2 regions of the Micromonospora sp. NPDC049048 genome follow, and region 2 is predicted to be linked to the other one. Evidence: riboswitches for the same ligand, from Rfam matches in the RefSeq annotation. Region 2 holds a riboswitch; the other holds the start of a gene.

Region 1 (3,402 bases), on a different contig from region 2:
CCCCGCCCGTGCCCGGGCGGGAGGCGGTGCTTCCACGGGTGGAACATCAGGGACCTTTCCCGCCCCGGGAGACAGCCCTGGTGTTCCACCCGTTCCCGTCGGCTCCGTCATGACTGCCGTTCGAGTTGGTCGATGTTGAGGGTGTGCGGCGGCGGTGGGCGTAACGGCACTCTGCCGGTGTGGACATCTGCCGGCGGTGGAACGCCACGGCTGTCACCGGGGGCGGTTGACCGACCTGGCGTTCCACTCGTCGGCGCGTTCGCGGAGGGCGGCCGTGACGAGGCGTACCGTCCGGTTTCGGTTCCGGAGCACGTCGTCGGCGGTGAAGCGCAGGACGATCCAGCCGGCCGCGCGTAGCGCGTTCAGCCGGGCGACGTCCTGCCGGAAGTGGACGCGTTCCCGGTGGTGGTCGCCGTCGTACTCGACCGCGACGCGCAGGGCCGGCCAGGCCAGGTCGACCCGGCCGACGAAACGGCCGGCGGCGTCGCGCACGTCGTGCTGCGGCGTGGGCGGGGGCAGCCCGGCGTCGAGCAGGAGCAGCCGGAGACGGGTCTCCATCGGGGACTCGGCCAGCGGCTCCGCCAGCGCCAGGATCTCCCGCAGCAGAGGCAGGCCGGGCCATCCGTGCCGCGCGTCGGCGTACGCGCGCAGTGCGGCGAGCTTCACCACCCGGCGGTGCAGCAACGCGTCCACGGCGACCAGAGCCTCGTCCCGAGGGGCCTGGCGGCCCAGGTCGAAGGCGGTGCGTAGGGCAGTGGTGACGGGCAGGCCGCCGAAGCGCGTGCGGTCGGAACCCGGCACCACGGATCGGGTCACCCGAAGACGAGGATGGGGTCGCATTCGCGCGGCGCGTGGTACCAGTACGGTGACCGGCGCGTCCCGGGCCAGCAGGTCGACGCCCCAGAGGTACGCGGCACTCCTTCCGGCGATCGCGGCGCCGGAGGGCAGGAGCAGGGCCACCGCATCGCACCAGAGCCGATGATCTGGCGCGAGCAGCGCGTCCCGATGCACGTACACATCGGGTAGCAGGCGTTGCCAGGACGGCCCGCGCAGCATGGCGCGGGTCAGGAGTCCGTCGGCGACGGCGGCGCTGGCGCGGAACGGCAGGAAGGCGAGGCCGGGCGGTACGCGGGCGGCTGAGGGCATCGGGACAGCGTGGCGTGACGAGGTTCTCGCCCGCCGCCCCACTCGCCGGGATCGGGTTGTCGGTGTGAGATCCGCGCTCCGACCTTGGCGGATCCGGCGATCCGTCGTACGGTGACAGCCGCAAGTGACCCACGGGAGCCCGGTGGACCGGGCTGAGAGGGGGGCTGTCAGCCCCCGACCGTCGAACCTGATCCGGGTAATGCCGGCGCAGGGAGGAGTGTTGCCGTGCCGTCCCTCGGGCGACTGCATCTCATCACCGACACCCGACCCGGGCGGGATCCGCTGGCCGTGCTGCGGGCCGCCCTACCGGTGGCCCGCACGGAACTCGTCGTGCAGGTCCGGATGACCGACGACGCCACCGACCGGGAGGCGTACGACCTGGCCTGCCGGGTCGTGGCGCTCTGCGCACGATACGGCGCCACCTGTCTCGTGAACGACCGGCTGCACGTGGCGCTGGCGGTGGGTGCCGCCGGTGGGCACGTCGGCGCGGAGGACCTGCCGGTCGCGGCGGCCCGCCGGGTGCTCGGCCCGACGGCCGTGCTCGGCGCCACCGCCCGCGAGCCGGCGACGGCCGCCGAGGCGGTCGCCGCCGGGGCCAGCTACCTGGGCGTGGGCCCCTGCCACGCCACCAGCACCAAGTCGGGGCTGCCGGCACCGATCGGCCCGGCGGGGGTTAGCGCCGTCGCCACCGCCGTGGACGTGCCGGTCGTCGCGATCGGCGGGGTGACCGCCGCCGACGTGCCCGCGCTGCTGGCCGCCGGGGCGTACGGGGTGGCGGTGGTCGGGGCGCTCTCCGGGGCGGAGGATCCGGGGCGGGCGACGGCGGAACTGCTGGGAGCGCTGGGGTGCTGAGCCGGCCGGACGTCGCCGTGGTGGGGGCGGGACCGGTCGGGCTGGCGATCGCCTGGCGCTGCGCGCAGCGCGGACTGCGGGTCGTCGTGCACGACCCCGCCCCGGGCACCGGCGCGTCCCACGTCGCCGCCGGGATGCTCGCCCCGGTCGCCGAGGCGTACTTCGGCGAGCACGAGCTGACCGGGCTGCTGACCGCCTCCGCCGCCCGCTGGCCCGCCTTCGCCGCCGAGCTGACCGCCGCCACCGGCGTCGACGTCGGCTACCGCACCGAGGGCACGCTGATGGTCGGGCTGACCGCCGACGACCTGGCCGAGGCGCGCCGGCTGTGGGCGTACCAGCAGGGGATCGGACTGCCGGTGACGCCGCTGCGCCCGTCGGCGCTGCGGGACCGCGAGCCGGCGCTGGCACCCCGGGTGCGCGGCGGCGCGCTCGCCGCCACCGACCACCAGGTCGACCCGCGGCGGCTGGTGCCGGCGCTGCGCGCGGCCGCCGAGCGGGCCGGCGCCACGCTGGTCCCCGCCGTCGTGCGCGCCCTGTCCGACGTGGACGCGCGGGTCACGGTGGTCGCGGCCGGTTGCGGGGCGGCGGCCCTGACGGGGCTGCCCGTGCGACCGGTGAAGGGGCAGGTGGTCCGGCTCCGCGCGCCCGGCGGCGGTGCGCCGGGCTTCCGGCACGTCATCCGGGGGTACGCCGACGGCGAGCCCGTCTATCTCGTGCCCCGCGCGGACGGGGAGGTGGTGGTGGGCGCGACCGTCGAGGAGCGCGCCGACACCGACGTCTCCGCCGGGGCGGTGCTGCGGCTGCTCCGCGCGGCCGTCGACCTGCTGCCCGAGTTGGCCGAGTACGACCTGGTGGAGACGGCCGCCGGCCTGCGCCCCGGCACCCCCGACAACGCCCCGATCCTCGGTCCGCTGCCGGGCCGGCCCGGCGTGCTCGCCGCGACCGGACACCACCGGCACGGCATCGTGCTCACGCCGGTCACCGCCGACCTGATCGCCGACCTGGTCGTCACGGGGACGGCGGACCCGCTGCTCGCCCCCTTCACCCCGGCCCGGTTCGCGCCGCCCGAGCCCGCCGAACCCGCCCCCGACCCGGCCGCCTTGCCCGGTCCGGCCGCTGTCTCTGGTCCGGCCGCCGCTCCCGGTCCGGCCGCCTTGCCTGGCCCGGCCGTCAGCGTCGGTCGGGCGCCTTCCGGCGGGCCGGGGGTCGTCGCCGGGCCTGTCGTCCCGGCCGTCGAGAGCCGGTCCGGTGCCGGACCGGCCGTACCCGAGGAGGAGCACACGTGGAACTGACGGTGAACGGCACCGGGCGCAGCCTGCCCGGCGGGTCGACCGTGGCGGACCTGGTCCGGGTGGTCACCGACCAGCAGCGTGGGCTCGCCGTCGCGGTCAACGGTGAGGTCGT
Region 2 (3,402 bases):
GCGGCCACCACGACGGCCACCGCGAAGGTGGTCGGGGCGAACCGCAGCGCGAACCGCCGGCCGAAGACCCCGGCCTGCATCGAGATGAGCTTGAGGTCGACCATCGGCCCCACCACCAGGAAGACCAGTCGGGAGGTCAGCGAGAACTGCGACAGCGACGCGGCGACGAAGGCGTCCGCCTCGGAGCAGAGGGAGAGCAGCACGGCGAGGGCGGCCAGCGCGAGCACCGACAGCACCGGCTCGTCGGCGAGGGTCTGCAACCAGCGCTCGGGCACCACGACGTTGATCGTGGCGGCGGCCGCAGCGCCGATCACCAGGAACCCGCCGGCGTGCGTGACGTCGTGCCGGACGGCCCCCCAGAACGCCCGTCCGCGCGAGCCGCCGTCGAGTTCCGGCCGGCGCGGCAGCCGGATCCAGTCGGCCCGGCCGAGACGCAGCCACAGCCAACCCATGACCGTGGCGACGAGCAGGCTGGCGACGGCCCGGCCGAGGACCATCGCCGGGTCGTCGGGGAAGGCCACGGCGGTGGCGGTGAGCACGATCGGGTTGATCGCCGGGGCGGCGAGCAGGAATGCCAACGCGGCGGCCGGGGTGACCCCGCGCCGGATCAGCGACCCAGCGATCGGCACCGCGCCGCACTCGCAGCCCGGTAGCACCACGCCGGCCGCGCTGGCCACCGGCACCGCGAGCGCGGGGTGGCGCGGCAGCGCCCGGGCCCAGAACGACCGGGGTACGAAGACCGCGATCACCGCGGAGAGCAGCACGCCGAAGACGAGGAACGGCACCGCCTGCACCAGGACCGAGACGAAGACGGTGGTCCAGGTCTGCAACCGGGGCGCGGACAGGGCCCGGGCGACCGGCTCGCGGAAGACGAACAGCAGGATCAGCAGGCCGGCGAGCACCTCCACCGACCCGATCCGCCGGTCCGGGCCGCGCGGGGCCGCCGGCGTCTCCCCGCGTACGCCCGGGGCACCCACCCCGTCCGGCGCGCGGCGGTCAGCCTCGGATGTCACGTACGTGTCCCTCTGCCGGGTTCCCAGTGGCCGCCCGAGAGTACCGGGGGAACCGACAGCGTCGGTTCCCCCGCGTGGTGAGCAGCGCAGAGATCACCTTTGCTGGATGATCTTCGAAGGTGTTAGCGTCGGGCCACAACTTCACATCCGACAGGGGAGCGCACAGCGCTGAGAGTGCGGGCACCGCCCGCAGACCCTCGAACCTGATCTGGGTAATGCCAGCGCAGGGAGTTCGGTCGACCTCCAGCCGCGTCGACGTCCGGCACGTTCCGGGCGCGGCGTGCGTCTTCTCCTGGTTCTCGTTCGGGACTGGGAGCAATCATGCGAGACAACAACACCGCCACCCGGTGGCGTACCGTCGACGTCGTCGTCGCCGCGGTGATCGCGGTCGCCTTCGGCGTCATCTTCTGGGCGTGGGGCCTGCTGTGGCGGGCCGTCGACCCGGCGTTCGCGTTCTTCCCCGCCGGTCAGGCGATCATGTACGGCGTGTGGCTGGTCCCGGCCGTCCTCGGCGGCCTGGTGATCCGCAAGCCCGGGGCGGCCCTCTTCTGCGAGGCGGTGGCCGCGACGGTCTCCGCGCTGCTCGGCTCGGAGTGGGGCGGCGTCACCATCGTGCAGGGCCTGATCCAGGGGCTCGGCGCCGAACTGGCCTTCGCCGCGTTCCGGTACCGCTCGTTCCGGCTGCCCACCGCGCTGATCGCTGGCGCGCTGACCGGCCTCGGCGCGGCGCTGTTCGACTTCGTCGTCTGGAACAGCGAGACCGCCCTGGCCAGCTACCGCATCCCGTACGCCCTGCTCACCGTCGTCAGCGCCACGATCGTCGCGGGCGCCGGCGGCTGGGCCCTGACCCGTTCCCTGGCCACCACGGGCGCCCTGGACCGCTTCCCCGCCGCCCGCGACCGCACCCCGATCTAACCCCCACCCACCCGCTCACCGGCCGCGTTGATCATGAAGTTGTTGCCACGACACGCCGCGCCGAAGGACAACAACTTCATGATCAACGCCTGCGGGCGGGCAGGAAGGAGGACGGCGTGGGGGCGGTGACGCTGCGAGGGTTCGGGTGGCGGCACGCCGGACGTCGGGCGTGGGCCCTGCGCGGGGTCGATCTGCGCGTCGAGGCCGGCGAGCGGGTGCTGCTGCTCGGGCCCTCCGGGGCCGGCAAGAGCACGCTGCTCGCCGCGCTGGCCGGGCTGCTGCCCGAGGACTCGGGCGAGCAGGAGGGCAGCGTCGAGATCGACGGGCTCGACCCCCGCAAGGCCCGGGAGCGGGTGGGCATCGTCTTCCAGGACCCGGAGACCCAGCTCGTGATGGCCCGCAGCGGCGACGACGTGGCGTTCGGGCTGGAGAACCGCGGCACCCCCGCAGGGGAGATCTGGCCCCGCGTCGACGAGGCGCTCACGCGCGTCGGCTTCCCGTACCCCCGGGACCGCCCCACCGCCGCCCTCTCCGGCGGCGAGCAGCAGCGGCTCGCCCTGGCCGGGGTGCTGGCCCTGCGCCCCGGGTTGCTGCTGCTCGACGAGCCCACCGCCAACCTCGACCCCACCGGCGCGGCGCTGATCCGGGCGGCGGTGGCCGGCGCGCTGGACGCCGAGACCACGCTGATCCTGGTCGAGCACCGGGTCGCCGAGGCGCTGCCCCTGGTCGACCGGGTGGTCGTGCTCGAACCCGGCGGCGGCGTCCGCGCCGACGGCACGCCCGAGGCCGTCTTCGGCACGCACGGCGACGCGCTCGCCGCCGAGGGCGTCTGGGTGCCCGGGCGGCCCGTGCCGCCCCGCCACGCCACCGCGCCGGCCGGCGACGTGTTGCTCACCGCCGACCGGCTCGGCCTGCCGCCCCGGCTGGCCGCCGTCGATCTGACGGTACGCGCCGGCGAGGCGCTCGCCGTCGTCGGTCCCAACGGGGCCGGCAAGTCGACCCTCGCCCTGCTGCTCGGTGGCCTGCTCAGACCCGGAGCCGGCCGGGTCACGGCGACCACGGCACTGGCCGGCGGCGACGCCCGCACTCCCCCGCACCGCTGGCGCGCGCCCGCGCTGGCCCGCCGGATCGGGTCGGTCTTCCAGGACCCCGAGCACCAGTTCGTCACCAACACCGTCTTCGACGAGCTGGCTCTCGGCCCGCGCCGCACCGGCCAGCCCGAGGCGGCCGTACGCTCCACTGTCGACGACCTGCTGGGCCGGCTGCGGTTGGCGAAGCTCGCGGCGGCCAACCCGTACACCCTCTCCGGCGGGGAGGCGCGGCGGCTGAGCGTGGCGACCGCCCTGGCCACCGCGCCCCGCCTGCTCGTCTGCGACGAACCGACCTTCGGCCAGGACCGGCGCACCTGGCTGGAGCTGGTGGATCTCTTCGCCGAGCTGCGCGACGCCGGGCACGGCCTGGTCGCCGTCACCCA

What was found. A riboswitch is a leader RNA that binds a small molecule or an ion and turns the genes downstream of it on or off. The one in region 2 is predicted to bind thiamine pyrophosphate.
Region 1: another riboswitch for thiamine pyrophosphate. It lies ahead of thiE (thiamine phosphate synthase); the one in region 2 lies ahead of ACGFIG_RS11010 (ECF transporter S component).

Annotation. Positions count from the first base shown of each region.
Region 1 is NZ_JBICTM010000001.1:543,944-547,345, forward strand. Features, by position in the region: gene ACGFIG_RS02650 (DUF559 domain-containing protein) at 214-1,146, opposite strand; TPP riboswitch at 1,269-1,377, shown strand; gene thiE (thiamine phosphate synthase) at 1,372-1,998, shown strand; gene thiO (glycine oxidase ThiO) at 1,992-3,290, shown strand; gene thiS (sulfur carrier protein ThiS) at 3,281-3,402, shown strand, end outside.
Region 2 is NZ_JBICTM010000003.1:76,775-80,176, reverse strand. Features, by position in the region: gene ACGFIG_RS11015 (permease) at 1-977, opposite strand, end outside; TPP riboswitch at 1,156-1,261, shown strand; gene ACGFIG_RS11010 (ECF transporter S component) at 1,335-1,928, shown strand; gene ACGFIG_RS11005 (ABC transporter ATP-binding protein) at 2,045-3,402, shown strand, end outside.